Regions from separate parts of the Mycobacterium sp. BMJ-28 genome, predicted to be linked through region 2. Evidence: predicted binding sites of a transcription regulator. Region 2 holds the regulator's gene; each other region holds the start of a gene.
What was found. Region 2 encodes LexA, which represses DNA repair genes until DNA is damaged. Its sites were predicted from a motif close to CGAACANNTGTTCG; they were not measured.
Positions count from the first base shown of each region.

Region 1 (4,980 bases), 2.5 Mb from region 2:
TCATGCTGGGCTGCACGCCCGGTGAGTACGCCACCACGCACGGCCCCTGAGCGCTAACGTTGCCCCGATGAGCGATATCGCGTTCGCCGGAGCGGCCGAGCACGCCCGCATGCTGGCCGCCGGTACTGTCACCGCGCCGGACCTGGTGGAACTCTATCTGTCCAGGATCGCTCGGATCGATCCAGAAATCCGTTCATACCGTGTGGTTTTCGCCGATTCGGCGCGCGCACAGGCGGTGGCCGCCCAGGCCCGGTTGGACGCGGGGGAGCGGCTGCCGCTGCTCGGCGTGCCGATCGCCATCAAGGACGACACCGATATCGCGGGTGAGGTGACCACCTACGGCAGCAGCGCGCACGGGCCCGCGGCGACCGCCGACGCGGAGGTGGTGCGGCGGCTGCGGGCGGCGGGTGCGGTACTGCTGGGCAAGACGTCGGTACCGGAGATGATGATCTGGCCGTTCACCGAGACGCTCACCTTCGGCGCGACCCGCAATCCGTGGAACCGGGACTTCGCGCCGGGCGGCAGCAGTGGGGGCAGCGGCGCGGCGATGGCCGCGGGGTTGGCCTCGCTGGCACTGGGATCCGATGGGATGGGCTCGATTCGGGTGCCGTCCACGTGGTGTGGACTGTTCGGGATCAAACCACAGCGCGGCCGGGTGCCTGCGGCGGCGCCCGAGCACTCCTGGTGTGGCCTGGTGGCGAACGGACCCATCGCGCGCACGGTGGCGGATGCCGCGCTGTTCCTCGACGTCACCGCACCCGGCGGCGATTTCGTGGCCGCGGCGGCTCGGCCCCCGGGTCGGCTGCGGATCGCCGTCAGCCTCAAGACGCCGCCGGGAGTGATCGCACGGGTCGGGGCCGCGCAGAAGGCTGCCGTGCGTGAAGCCGTGGCGTTGCTGCGCGAAATGGGTCATGACGTCCTCGAGCGCGACCCGGACTATCCGGCCGGCGTGGCGTACCGGCATGCGTTGCCGCGGTACTTCCGCGGTGTGTACGAGGATGTCCGCGCGTTGCCGCACCCGGACCGGCTGGACTCCCGGACAAGGGCTTTCGCGCGGATCGGCGGTCTGATCCCGCCGCGCCGGATGGCCGCGATCCTGGCCGCCGAACCGGCCATCGCCGCGCGGGTGCTGTCCATCTTCGATGACGTCGACGTCGTCCTCACGCCCGGCGCGGCCACCGGGCCGTCCAAGATCGGCGCCTACCAACGGCGCGGTGCGGTCTCGACGCTGGCGCTGGTGGCCGGCCGGGTGCCGTTCCAGGCGATGTGCAATGTCACGGGGCAGCCCGCGGCGGTGGTGCCGTGGGGGCTGGACCGCGACGGTGTGCCGACGTCGATCCAGCTGATGGGCCGGCCGTCCGGCGAGGCGACGCTGTTGTCACTGGGCGCGCAGATCGAGGCGGCCCGGCCCTGGGCGCACCGGCGGCCGCCCGGGCACACTGAGTCCCATGGGACTTTTCGGTAGCGCAAGCGAGGGTGATCTACAACGGCGGGTCGAGGAACTCGAACGCCGGGTGGCGGCACTGGAGCGGGCGGTGGGCAGGGCCGTGCCGCCGCGACCGATCGGGGACGCCAACGACACCTGGGCGAGTGCGGTGGTCCGCGATCTTGCCCTGCAGGGAAAGAAGATCGAGGCAATCAAGGTGCTCCGTTCGGAGACCGGGCTGAGCTTGAAGGAAGCCAAGGACATCGTGGACCGGCTGGGTTAGCGGGTTTAGCAACGTCTGGTGGCCGATGCAACGTCGAATCCTGTTGTGCGCGTGAATCTGTGGACAAATCGGTGACTGTGGATAACGTCCGAACTTGTCGGTGACTCGTACTAATGTTCGAGGCGTGGAGGTTGTGGTCGATCTGATGGTGGTGCTGGACAGACTGTCCGACACCATCTTTGACAACGCCTCGGTTACCGAGCTGTTGGAGGTCCAGTCCGCGCTGGAGCAGGTGTACCGGCGGGTGCCTGCGGTTCAGCACCGGGTGATGGCGGCGGTGAAAACACAGTCCGGCCCCGGTGAGCTGGGGGCGCGCAGCTGGGCCGATGCGTTGGGTATCCGGTTACGCCTGTCGAACAAGGAGGCCGGGCGCCGGCTGGCCGAGGGGGAACTGCTGGCCCCGCGCCGCACGGTGACCGGACAGGCGTTGGCGCCGGTGTATCCGGCCACCTCGGCCGCCCAAGCCCGCGGTGAACTGACGAGCGAGCACGTCCGGATCATCACCAGAACCATGAAGAAACTGCCGCCGTACGTGGATGAGCCGGCCCGTGCCGATGCCGAGGCGCTGCTGGCCTCGTACGCGGCGGTGTATGACCCGGACACGCTGCGCCGGTTGGCCAAGCATCTGCTTGACGTCATCGACCCGGACGGTCCCGAACCCAATGACGACGACATCGCCGAGCGCCGCGAAGACCGCCGCACGTTCGTGCTGGAGCCCCAAGACGACCAAGGGATGAGCGATTTTCATGGCACGGTCACTCCGGAGGGTCGGGCTTATCTGGAACCGATCTTCGGCAAGCTGGCCGCACCGGGGATGTGCAATCCCGAAGATGACACCCCCTGCACCACCGGAACTCCGTCAGCCGAGGTGATCGAGGTCGACACCCGCACCCGGGGGCAACGTCAACACGACGCTCTGGTCACCATCGCCCGCGATGCGTTGATGTCCGGCGGGTTGGGTCAACACAACGGGTTGCCGGTCACCGTGGTCCTGGGTGCCATCGCTGCAGAGTTCGAGGCCGGCACCGGACAAGCCATCACCGCGGCCGGGTCGCGAGTGCCGATGCGCGACGCGATCCGGCTGGCGTCGCATTCACTGCTGTGCCTGGCGGTGTTCGACGAGGTGTCCGGGCGGCCGTTGTATTTCGGGCGCACCAAACGCTGTGCCACCGCCGATCAGCGGCTGGTACTCACCTACCGGGACCGGGGCTGCACCTACCCGGGGTGCCGAGTGCCGGCCTACGGCTGCCAGGTCCATCACGCCAAACGCGGCTTCGCCCAAAACGGCCAGACCAATATCGACGAACTCGTACTCGCGTGTGGACCGCACAACCGCCTCGTCAAAGAAGACGCCTGGACCACCGTCATCAACAAGGACGGCAGGGTCGAATGGATCCCACCCCTGGCACTGGACACCGGCCAAGCCCGCACCAACATCTACCACCACCCGGAAACCATCGTGGGTGACAAGTACCCCGGCAGGACGGCCAGGCCGGATGCGCCGCCGGGCACCGCCGCGTGATCAGCCCGCCTCGACCTCGGCCTTGATTCGGTTGAGGGTGGTGGTCATGTCCCGGATGTTGCGCCGGGTCCGCAACTGGCCGCCGAAGAGGCCGAACACGGTGTCGAGTAACCCGGGGGTCATCCGGAAGGACTCGGTGACATCGGTGCCGCCGGCCGAAGGCGAAAGGGCGTAGTGCCAGTTGTTCACCGGCTTGTCGCCGGCCAGCACCTCGAAGCCGAACTCGCGTCCGGCCTCGCACGCGGTGACGCGGCATGTCGTCCAATACACCGGTCCGATCTCGTTGCGCTTGACGTGACCGCGGAACTTGGCGCCGAGCGCCGGGCCGGTCGCGCCGTCGAGCCACTCGGAGTCGAATACCTCCGGCGAGTACTTCGGGGTGTTGCGGATATCCGCGATCAGGTTCCACACCTGATCGGCCGGCGCGTTCATGTGTACGGTCACCGAAGCTTCCATGGCGCGATCCTAGTCGGCCAGGGCCGACTGCCAGGCCGCAAGTTTGTCGGCGAACCGCATGGTCTGGGCGGGACTGGTCGACGGCAGTCGGACGGCCGGGACTGCCGCGTCACCCACCAGGTGGCGGAAGTTCGCCTCGGCGGCCGCGCCGTTGAACACCACCCGCTCGATGCCCGGGTGGTCGGCGAAGAATCCGGCAAAATCGTTGGGCACCATGGTATCCCGCCGCACCGCGGAGTCCAGGCTGCCCTCGCGCACGCAACACCGCAGCACATCCCAGACCGCGACGCCGTGACCGAGCAGCGCCTGCACCCGGTCGGGGTAGGGCGCATCGGCGGCAAACCCGAACACCGCGCCGGTGATCCGCCAGAACGCGTTGCGCGGATTGCCGTAGTACTCACCCACGGCCAGTGACATGACGCTGGGCATGTTGCCGCAGATCAGCACGCGGGCATCGGGAGCGGCCAGTGGAGGCAGCCCGTGCAGCAGGTCGGTCATTCCGGCCACGATCTCACAATGACGATCGCATACCGCTACGTTGACCTCGTGGACTCTCCAGACTTCGCCGAACTGCTCGACGGGCTCGAGGGCGATGCGCGTGCCGAACGTGCCGAACTGATCCCCTGGTTGCTGGAGCGCGGGATCACCGCCGAGCAGATCCGTGATTCGTACGCGCCACTGCTGCTGGCCTCGCGCCGGGTGCTCGGAGACGATGGAACGCTGGTGTCGGCCCGCGAGATCAGTGAGTCGGCCGGTATCGACCTCGCGCTGCTCGGGCGGATTCAGCGGGCCGTCGGATTGCCGGTGTCCGAGGATCCCGATGCCCGGGTCCACCCCAAAGTGGACGGCGAAATCGCTTCTTATATCCGCAAGTTCACCGATATCGGCTTCGACGAGGACCGGATCGTGGAGGTGGTCCGGGTGATCGCCGACGGCCTGAGCAAGGCCGCCGAGGCCATGCGGTACACCGCGTTGCTGGCGATGATGTCGGCCGGCGCGAGCGAACTCGATATCGCCAAGGGCTCCGAAGCCATGCTCATGCAGGTGGAGCCGCTGTTCGGCCCGATGCTGCACGACATGCTGCGCCTGCAGTTGCGTCACACCATGGAGACCGAGGCCGTCACCGCCGGGGAACGGGCCCAGGGCCTGCCGCTGCCCGGTGCCCGGTCGGTCGCGGTCGGCTTCGCCGATCTGGTCGGCTTCACCCGCCTCGGCGAGGCGGTGCCACCGGAAGAACTGGAGGACCTGGCGCATCGCCTGGTCCAGCTGGCCCACGAGGTGGTGGCCCCGCCG
Region 1 covers NZ_CM136783.1:1,461,374-1,466,353, forward strand. The annotation lists gene ACXPWS_RS07260 (AraC family transcriptional regulator) at 1-50, shown strand, start outside; gene ACXPWS_RS07265 (amidase) at 68-1,465, shown strand; gene ACXPWS_RS07270 (ribosomal protein L7/L12) at 1,449-1,709, shown strand; gene ACXPWS_RS07275 (HNH endonuclease signature motif containing protein) at 1,834-3,231, shown strand; gene ACXPWS_RS07280 (SRPBCC family protein) at 3,232-3,687, opposite strand; gene ACXPWS_RS07285 (DNA-deoxyinosine glycosylase) at 3,697-4,185, opposite strand; gene ACXPWS_RS07290 (adenylate cyclase regulatory domain-containing protein) at 4,204-4,980, shown strand, end outside.
Region 1: ACXPWS_RS07275 (HNH endonuclease signature motif containing protein) is a predicted target of LexA. The motif match lies at 1,816-1,829, and genes of this name have one in related genera.

Region 2 (4,980 bases):
ACCCCGACCGCTTCGTCCAGGTTGTCGAACGGTTCATCGACTCCACCCAGCCGGCACCGTATGACCAGGAACTGTTACGGAACCTGCTGCGCGCGGGCATCAGCGAGAAGGCGATCAGCGGCTCGCTGGACACCAGGGTCGCGGTGCTCGATGCAATCGGCGGCGACGAACGAAGCGCCACCTGACGTCGGCTCACCCCGTCGGCCACGTTTACCATCGACACCATGGCCGTCGATGTGAGCGTGCTGCGAGTGTTCACCAATACCGAAGGCGAATTCGGTAATCCGCTCGGCGTGGTTGACGCCGCGACCGTCGCACCAGCCGACAGGCTCCGGGTGGCCGCCGAATTGGGCTACAGCGAAACGATTTTCGTGGACGTTCCGGAACCGGGAGCGAGCACCGCGAGCGCCCATATCTTCACCCCCACCACCGAGATGCCGTTCGCGGGGCATCCGACCGTGGGTGCGGCATGGTGGCTGCGTGAACGCGGCATCCCGGTGCGGACGCTGCAGGTACCCGCCGGCGTGGTGCAGGTCGAGTACCCGGCCGACGACGTGAGCCTCACCGCGATCAGCGCGCGCGCCGAGTGGGCACCACAATTCGCGATCTATGACCTCGATTCGGTGACCGACGTGCTCGACGCCGACCCGACCGACTACACCGGCGACTCCGGGCATTACGTGTGGGCATGGAGCGATGCCGAGGCCGGGGAGCTGCGATCCCGGATGTTCGCGCCACACCTCGGGATCACCGAGGACGAGGCAACCGGCGCGGCGGCGGTGCGGATGACCGAATATCTGAGCCGGAATCTACACATCACACAGGGCAGGGGCTCGCAGATCCGCACCTGGTGGGATGCGCAGGGCTGGGTGAAAGTGGCCGGACGCGTAGCCCGTGACGGCAACACGCGGCTGGACTGAGGTTCAGCCGGTACTGGTCACGCGATGGGCGCGCAGTGCCTCGATCTCGCGCTCGAAATCCTCGGCCGAACTGAACGACCGGTACACGGATGCGAATCGGAGATAGGCGACCTCGTCGAGTTCGCGCAGCGGCCCCAGGATGGCCAGCCCGACTTCATGGCTGGGTATCTCGGGTGAGCCCGCGGCGCGCACGGCGTCTTCGACCTGCTGCGCCAACAGGTTGAGCGCGTCGTCGTCGACCGCACGGCCCTGACAGGCCCGGCGGACACCTTTGATGACCTTCTCGCGACTGAACGGCTCGGTGACCCCGCTGCGCTTCACGACGGCCAGCACGGCCGTCTCCACGGTGGTGAACCGGCGACCGCATTCCGGGCATGATCGGCGGCGCCTGATGGCCTGGCCTTCGTCCGTCTCACGGGAGTCCACCACACGCGAATCGGGATGGCGGCAGAAAGGACAGTGCATCACCGCTCCTTCGCCGCGCCGCATGTCGACCACTTCGAACGTCTCCGAGCGTACCTGCACCAACCGAAGCCGTCCGTGGCCGCTCACCGATCAGCCGATCGGGGCGATGAGCGTTTGACCGGCCAGCACTGCGCTGGACTCGAGCTTGTTGAGTTCCTTGATGCGGTCCATCACCGAATTGACCGGGGCGTCGGGCGCCACCCGCTCTGCCACGTGCGCCAGCGTCTCCCCCGCTTCGACCTGCACGACCGACAGCCGGGTGGGCACCTGCACCGCGGTCTCGTCGACCCCGCCGCCCACCTGGGCGACCAGACCCAGCCACACCGTGATCGCGGCCGCGATCAGGGCGAGCACCACGGTGGTGACGGGCGTGATGGGACGACGGCGGTGCGAGGCGCGAGACATCAGCACACCGGTACCGCGATGCGACATCGGCGTGCCGCCGGGCCGGCGGACCTGCGGGCGGCGGCGGCGGACCACCACATCCCGGGGCAGCGGCCACACCTCGGCCGCGGCCGGGCGCCGGACCGCCACCTGGGCGCGGCCTGCGGCCCGGGCTCCGGACCTCGACACGGACCTGGAGCCGGAACCGGTGTCGAACTCGGTTTCGAACGCCGCGTCGAACGCACTGTCGAACTCGGTACCGAATCGGGTGTCCAGAATGGTCATTGTCCTGCCTTTCGCCGGGTGAGGCTGCCAATCGTTCGCTCTTGTGTTCGAAGATAGTCGATCATCTGTTCGATGGATAGAACACGTGATCGAACTGTTGCAAACGATAAACGCACCCACCGACAAGTCCGGCCCACGCGACACGCCTCGAACACATGTTTGATTAATGTGTGCGGGACGACTAGATTCGGCGCCATGAGCGACAGCATCGGCACCCCAGAGGCGCGTTCGGGACTCACCGAGCGGCAGCGCACCATTCTTGAGGTCATCCGCGCGTCGGTCACCACCCGCGGCTATCCGCCGAGTATCCGCGAAATCGGCGATGCGGTCGGGCTGACCTCGACGTCATCGGTCGCCCATCAGCTACGCACGCTGGAGAAGAAGGGCTACCTGCGGCGCGATCCCAACCGGCCGCGCGCGGTGGATGTCCGCGGCTCCGACGATATGGTGACGCCGGTCGTGAGCACCGATGTCACGGGCTCCGACGCGCTGCCAGAACCGACCTTCGTGCCGGTGCTGGGACGCATCGCCGCGGGCGGGCCGATCCTGGCCGAGGAGGCCGTGGAAGACGTGTTCCCGCTGCCCCGCGAGCTCGTCGGTGAGGGGTCGCTGTTCCTGCTGAAGGTGGTGGGCGAATCCATGATCGACGCCGCGATCTGCGACGGGGACTGGGTGGTCATCCGTCAGCAGAACGTTGCCGACAACGGCGATATCGTCGCGGCGATGATCGACGGCGAAGCCACCGTCAAGACGTTCAAGCGCACCCGCGGACAGGTGTGGCTGATGCCGCACAACCCGGTGTTCGACCCGATCCCAGGCAACGACGCGGTCGTGCTGGGCAAGGTCGTGACCGTCATCCGCAAGATCTGACCGACCGCACTCAGTCGGCTCGGACGAACCCGTTCGTCACCGCGAATTCCTCACTCACGAACCAGATCTCGGCTCGCGCCTGGTCATAGCCCGGCGTGCCCGGCGTCCAGTATTGCCCGGTACCGGTATCCGCTTTGACCCCGTATCCGTCGGGCGCGCGGTACGGGTCGCTGCCGGCCAGGCGCATCGAGGTGCGTGCCGGGTCGGGCTCCTCTATCTGGATCGCCGCGTGCCGGCCGCTGGGGAAGTCCGGTTCGTACGTGGACCGGGGTATCGACGGCAGGTCCGCCGCGAGGGGTGCCGCAGCGTCGGGTCCGGCATCGTCATCGGGGCCGGCTTCCTCGGCGTGCTCCGCCTCGTCGGACTGGATCCGGGTGGGCGCCGTGTCCACCGAGTCGGCGTCGGCGTCGAACTCCGGGAAATCGTGCCCGGCCGGTTCGGCCAGCTCCTCGACTTCATCGGCGTCGTCATCGTCATCGTCCCGGTCATCAGCCCGGGGCGCCGACACGGCCCACGGACTCTGCGGTGAGTACCCGCCCGGCTCCTGGCCGTATGCCGCCGGGCTGTGCTCGTAGTCGTCGGGCTCGTGTGATTCCGCCCGGCCATCGAAGCCGCCGCCGTATCCGCCGTGAAATTCGGACTGGTAGCCCTCGTCACCGTAATGATCGGCATCGAAATGCTCATCGCCGGAACGCCTGTTGCGCAACACCGCCACCGCGATCAGCCCGATCAGCGCCAGCAGCGGGATGAGGCCCAGCAGCCACCACCAACTCCAGGTGTACCACTTGCCGCCACTGCCACCGGCGGGCTCTGCGGCGGGAGCCTTCGGTGCATCGGCACCCGGCACCTCGAGCCCGGCCAGCTGCGACTGCAGGTTCGCCGGCTCGGTGGTGAACTTGTCGGCGTCCTCATCCCAGGAGATGCTGCCGCCGTTGAACTGCTGGGTGATGACGCTGCCGCTCTGGGTCTGATCCCCCTTGGGCGCGCCGAGCTCGCCGGTGGCACCGCCGAGTTTGTCCCACGCGGCATTCATCGCGCCGCGGACGATCACGGCGCCGAAGTCCGGGGTCCAGAAGATGACGGGCTTGTCCGCGGCCGCGAAGGGCACGAAGCGGCTGGCCGGGGCCAGCCCGCCGTCGGTCTCACTGGCCGTCGGGAAGCCGAGATCGCCGGTGGGGCCGCCCACGCTCTCGTACTTGGCGAGAACCTGGCCGGTGACCACATTGGCGCCGGTGGCCGGGCTGTAGAAGATCTTGCCGCCGGCGAAATTCTGGCCTGCTCCATCGGTGCCGATGGCGTACTGCCCGCCGGCCTGGGCGCCCAGCGGTCCGAGCGCACCACCGGCGGCCCGGCGCGCTGCCGCGATCTCCGAGGCGACGTCCGAGGGCACCGCCAGCCCGGCGAGCTGGTCGGCCAGCTCCGGAGGCGTCGTGGTGAAGGTTTTGGTCTTGCGGTCCCACGACACCTCACCACCGGTGAACTGCTGGGAGATCACCTCGCCGCGTGATGTCTCGTCGCCGGTCGGCACCCCGAGCACCGCGGCGGAGCCGCCGAGCTTGTCCCATGCGGCATTGATCGGCCCGCGCACCACCCTGGCCCCGTTGTCCGGGGTCCAGAAGATGACGGGCTTGTCCGCGGCGCTGAACGTGGTGTTGCGGCTGTCGGGGGCCCGGCCCGGGCCCTCGTCGATCGTGGGAAAGCCCAGGTCGCTGTCCGCTGGACCGCCCAGGGACTCGTACTTGTCCAGGATCGCGCCCGCCATGACGTGGGCGCCGGTCTCGGGAGTGAAGAAGATCTTGCCACCGGCGAAGTTCTGCCCGAATCCGGCGCCGGCGGCATAGACGCCGCCGTCCTTGGCCCCCAATGGTCCAGTGTCGCCACCGGCACCATCCCATGCCGCGCTGATCGCCGCGTCGGCGTCGCTCTCGGGGGTGGCGTGGGCCGGTGCGGCCAGCGCCATTGCCATCACGCAGGCCGCCACCACCATCGGCGCTGCCAGCCCCAGCAACGCACGCCCGGCGGCGGTGCGCAGCCGGGTTCGCTGCCTGGTCATCAG
Region 2 covers NZ_CM136783.1:3,930,144-3,935,123, forward strand. The annotation lists gene ACXPWS_RS19495 (alpha/beta fold hydrolase) at 1-185, shown strand, start outside; gene ACXPWS_RS19500 (PhzF family phenazine biosynthesis protein) at 225-920, shown strand; gene nrdR (transcriptional regulator NrdR) at 924-1,385, opposite strand; gene ACXPWS_RS19510 (LysM peptidoglycan-binding domain-containing protein) at 1,476-2,054, opposite strand; gene lexA (transcriptional repressor LexA) at 2,250-2,924, shown strand; gene ACXPWS_RS19520 (LGFP repeat-containing protein) at 2,935-4,977, opposite strand.

Region 3 (4,980 bases), 870 kb from region 2:
GACCCACAAGTCGGGCCGCAAATCACTGGTACTGGGCGCCACAGCGCGCCACATCACCGACATCGACTACATCAGGAGCGCGGAACTGCTTGTTCGGCTGCGAGATTGGGCGACACAGCCGCAATTCACCTACCGGCACAAGTGGACCGTCGGGGATCTGGTCATCTGGGACAACACCGGCACCATGCACCGGGCCACACCGTATGACCCGAGCTCGGGACGGTTGCTGCAACGCACCAAGCTCGAGGGCGAGGAACCGTTCGCTTGACGAATCAACTCGGCTTCGATGAGCGCGTCGCCGTCATCACCGGCGGTGGACGCGGACTCGGCCGTGCGTACGCGCTGCTGCTGGCATCGCGTGGCGCCAAGGTTGTCGTCAACGACCCCGGTGCCAGCCTGACCGGTGACGGGGCCGACGAGGGCCCGGCCCACGACGTGGTGCGCGAAATCGCCGCTGCCGGCGGGCAGGCCGTTGCCAGCACCGACTCGGTCGCGACCGCCGACGGCGGCAAGGCCATCATCGACACTGCCATCGAACATTTCGGGCGTGTCGACATCCTCATCCACAATGCCGGCATCGTGCGCCGCGGCTCGCTCAAGGAGCTGACCTACCAGGATTTCGAGTCTGTGCTCGATGTGCACCTGCGGGGCGCCTTCCACGTGGTGCGCCCGGCATTCCCGCTCATGTGTACCGCCGGCTACGGGCGGATCGTGCTGACCTCTTCGATCGGCGGGCTGTACGGCAACCACGGTGTCGCCAACTATGCCGCAGCCAAGGCCGGGATCATCGGGCTCACCAATGTGGTCGCACTCGAAGGTGCCGCCGAAGGCGTGACGTGCAACGCGATCGTCCCGGGCGCGGTCACCAGAATGGCTGAGGGACTGGACACCTCGGCCTACCCGCCGATGGGATCGGATCTGGTGGCGCCCGCCGTCGGCTGGTTGGCGCACGAATCGTGTTCGGTCAGCGGCGAACTGTTCGTGGCGATCGCCGGTCGGGTGGCGCGGGCCTTCATCGCCGAGACACCAGGGGTGTACCAGCCGTCGTGGTCCATCGAGGACATCGCGGCGAACATCGACGCGATCCGCGACGACACCGCACCGCTGGTGTTCGCGCCGGTGCCCGACGGACATACCGATCACATTCGCTACTCGTTCGGGGTCGCCGCCCATGACTGAATTCCAGGGTCCACTCAAGGGGGTACGGGTCATCGACCTGACCGCGATGGTGATGGGGCCGTACTGCACCCAGATCATGGCCGATATGGGTGCCGACGTCATCAAGGTGGAACCGCCGGCCGGGGACAACACCCGATATATCTCGGTGGGCCCCGTCTCCGGGTTGAGCGGTGTCTTCATCAACGTGAACCGCGGTAAGCGGGGCGTGATGCTCGATCTGCAGACCAGCGAGGGCAAGGCAGCGTTGCGGTCGTTGATCGAGACCGCCGACGTGTTCATCCACTCGATGCGGGCCAAGGCGATCGCCAAGCTCGGGTTCACCTATGAGGACGTCGTCGCGCTGAACCCGTCCATCGTCTACACCAACTGCTACGGGTACGGCAGGCGCGGTCCCGACGCGGACCGCCCCGCCTATGACGACACCATTCAGGCCGAATGCGGATTGCCTGCGGTACAAGAACAATTGACCGGGGAAGCCAGCTATGTCGGCACCATCATGGCCGACAAGGTGGCGGGCCTGACGGCCCTGTACGCCACCACGATGGCGCTGTTCCACCGTGAGCGCACCGGTGAAGGGCAGGAGGTGGAGGTCAGCATGTTCGAGACCATGGCGTCGTTCATGTTGGTCGAACATGCCAACGGCGCCATGTTCGACCCCGCGCTCGGCCCGGCCGTGTATCCCCGCGCGGTGGCGCCCAACCGCAAGCCGTACGAGACCAAAGACGGTCAGATTGCGGCGCTCATCTACAACGACAAGCACTGGAATGCGTTCATCGAGCGGGTGCAGCCGGTCTGGAACAGCATCGAGTTCGCCACGCTCGAGCAGCGCGCCAAACAGATCGACACCGTGTACGGACTGGTGGCGCAGACGCTCAAGGAACGCACCACCGACGAGTGGCTACAACTGTTCCGCGAACTGGAGATCCCGGCCGCCGCCGTCAACACCCCGGACGCCTTGTTCGACAACGAACATCTCAAGGCCGTCGGACTGTTCGAGACCATCGAGACCGAGCACGGGACGATGCGCATCCCGGGTGTGCCGACCTGGTTCTCCCGCACACCCGGCCGGGTGCACGGACCCGCGCCGGAACTGGGCGCCGACACCGACGCGGTGCTGGCCGAGCTTCGGGCGCTGCCTGGGCGCTGAGACGTGTGTGCTCGGCTTGTGCCGGAAGGTGTTTCGGGACTTCGGGTCGGCACTTGCGTGGGGCCCCGGTGCGGCGTAGCATCGAACATAAGTTCGAATTGAAATGAGATGGTGCTCCCGCTATCGGTGAGCTTTTGCCGCGACTGTGTCGCTGAGAGGTTCGACGGTCCGTCGCAGACTGTTGAGCCATGTTGCCTAGATGATCCCGAACTTGTCTGCCCGCGTGCACTTCTGGGAAAGGCTCGGTATCTGGTATGGACGCCACCCATCTCAATGCTGTCATCGATGCGCTCATCGATGACCTCGCTCCGGCGCCACCACCCGAGGACGACGGCGACCGCAGACTGTGTCATCTGCTGGACTGTCCGCGGCGGGTGCTCGATGAGCAGCCCTTGCTGGCGGTGGTGGTCGCCGCGGTGACGGCGCGCAACCTGTTGGATCATGTGATCGCACAGGCCGTTGCGGCCGCCGAGCGGCTCGGGATCCCGGCCCGCAAGCACCTGCGTTCGGGGGCTGATCTGCTCACCAGTTGCGGTGTGGCCCCCGGCGCGGCACATCGGGCCGCGCGGGTGGGGCGGGCGGCGCACACCCTGCCGGCCCTCACCCAGTCCCAGCGTCTGGGTGGTCTCGGCATCGAGTTCGCCGACGCGGTCGGAAGGGGCGTCAAACACGTCGAAGGCAGGGTCGCCCTGTCCGACGAGGACCGGGCGAAGGTCGTCACCAAGTTGATGATCCAGACCACGCCATCGCAGGTGGCCGAGAAGGCCCGCGCGATCGCCATCGACAAAGCCTCGACGCAACCGCCGGTGGTCGGGGCCGTGCCGGTGGCCGAGAACGCTGACCTCAACGAGATGACAGTGGTGGTCAACGACGAAGGACGGGTCGCTGCGACCCTCGATGTCGACGCGCTCACCGGTGAGGAACTGCTCACCGCGCTGGACCCACTGTGCCGGCCCGTCCCGCTGCCAGACGGCTCACCCGACCCGCGCCCGGTCGGGAGGCGTCGCGCGGACGCCCTCGGCCACGTCGTGCGGACCTACCTGTCGAACTCGCGGCGCCCGACCTCCGGAGGGGTGCTCCCGCACGTCACCGTCATCCGGCCAGCGGAAGGAAAGGGGCTCGTGGACAGCCTGGGTTTCACCGGGCCGGTCAGCGCGACCACCGCTGACCTGATCTTGTGTGACAGCACGATCGGGGTGGTGACTGTTGATGGCGCGGGTGCGCCGCTGGATGTGGGACGCAGCGAAAGGCTGTTCACGCCCGTGATCCGGAAGGGGTTGGCGGTACGGGACGGTGGCTGCGCACACCCCGGCTGCGGGCGGCCGGTGTCCTGGTGCGACGCCCACCACATCACACCCTGGAGCAGCGGGGGCGCCACCAGCATCGACAACGGCGTCCTGCTGTGCCGACACCACCACACCGCCATCCACCACGGCGGCTGGCAGGTCTACCTGGGCACCGACCGCCACCCCTGGTTCATCCCACCCCACGATCCGGGCAGAGCAGAACCGGCACATCTGCGCTCACACGCACGACGCACCATGACCGACCTACCCACCGCCGCCTAAACGCTTTGTGCACCTTGACAACTACACAGAGAAACCGCCCGCGTGGTGGGTCCGGCGGAAGGTCACGCCGCCGGGCCCGCCTCTGCGAACCAGCGCCGGCGCGACCTGGCCAGAGACGACCCGTCACCTGCGCAGCGGGCAACTAGAAGGTCTTCGCCAACCGGTCGGCGAGAATGCCGGCGAAGCGCGCCGGATCGTCGAGGGACCCACCCTCGGCGAGAAGGGCTACGCCGTAGAGCAACTCGGCAGTCTCGCCGAGTCCGTCCGGTGACGACGCCAAGGCGTCCCGCAGACCCGTGACGAGTGCGTGATCGGGATTGAGCTCCAGGATGCGCTTGCCCACGGGCACGTCCTGCCCGGACGCACGGTACATGCGCGCCAGCTGCGGGGTGATGCCGAAAGTGTCGGTGATCAGGCATGCCGGCGACGAGGTCAGGCGCGTCGACAGCCGCACCTCCTTGACGTGCTCGTCGAGCGTTTCCTGCAGCCAGGCCAGCAGATCGGCGAAGTCGCTGCGGTCGCCGTTGCTCTTGTCGTCTCCGGAACCGAGGTCGACTTCACCCTTGGCGACCGACTGCAACTTCTTGCCCTGGAATTCCGGCACCGATTCGACCCACACCTCGTCGACCGGGTCGGTGAGCAGCAGCACCTCGTAGCCCTTGGCCTTGAAAGCCTCCAGATGGGGGGAGTGCTCCAGCAATTGGCGTGATTCACCCGTCGCGTAGAAGATCTGCTCCTGGTCGTCCTTCATCCGCCCGACGTAGTCGGCAAGGGTGGTCGAGTCGGTCTCACTGGCCGTCGACGCAAAAGACGACAGCTCCAGCAGGGTGTCGCGGTTGTCATGGTCGGAGAGCAGGCCCTCCTTGAACACGCGGCCGAACTGCGTCCAGAAGGTCACGTAATCGTCCGGCCGGTTGGCCTGGAGGTCCTTGATGGCCGACAGCACCTTCTTGGTGAGGCTGCGCCGGATCACCTTGATCTGGCGGTCCTGCTGGAGGATCTCCCGAGACACGTTCAGCGACATGTCCTGTGCGTCGACGACACCCTTGACGAATCGCAGGTACTCGGGCACCAGCTCGTCGCAGT
Region 3 covers NZ_CM136783.1:4,801,451-4,806,430, reverse strand. The annotation lists gene ACXPWS_RS23885 (TauD/TfdA dioxygenase family protein) at 1-268, shown strand, start outside; gene ACXPWS_RS23880 (SDR family NAD(P)-dependent oxidoreductase) at 265-1,179, shown strand; gene ACXPWS_RS23875 (CaiB/BaiF CoA transferase family protein) at 1,172-2,326, shown strand; gene ACXPWS_RS23870 (HNH endonuclease signature motif containing protein) at 2,581-3,894, shown strand; gene htpG (molecular chaperone HtpG) at 4,037-4,980, opposite strand, start outside.
Region 3: ACXPWS_RS23870 (HNH endonuclease signature motif containing protein) is a predicted target of LexA. The motif match lies at 2,409-2,422, and genes of this name have one in related genera.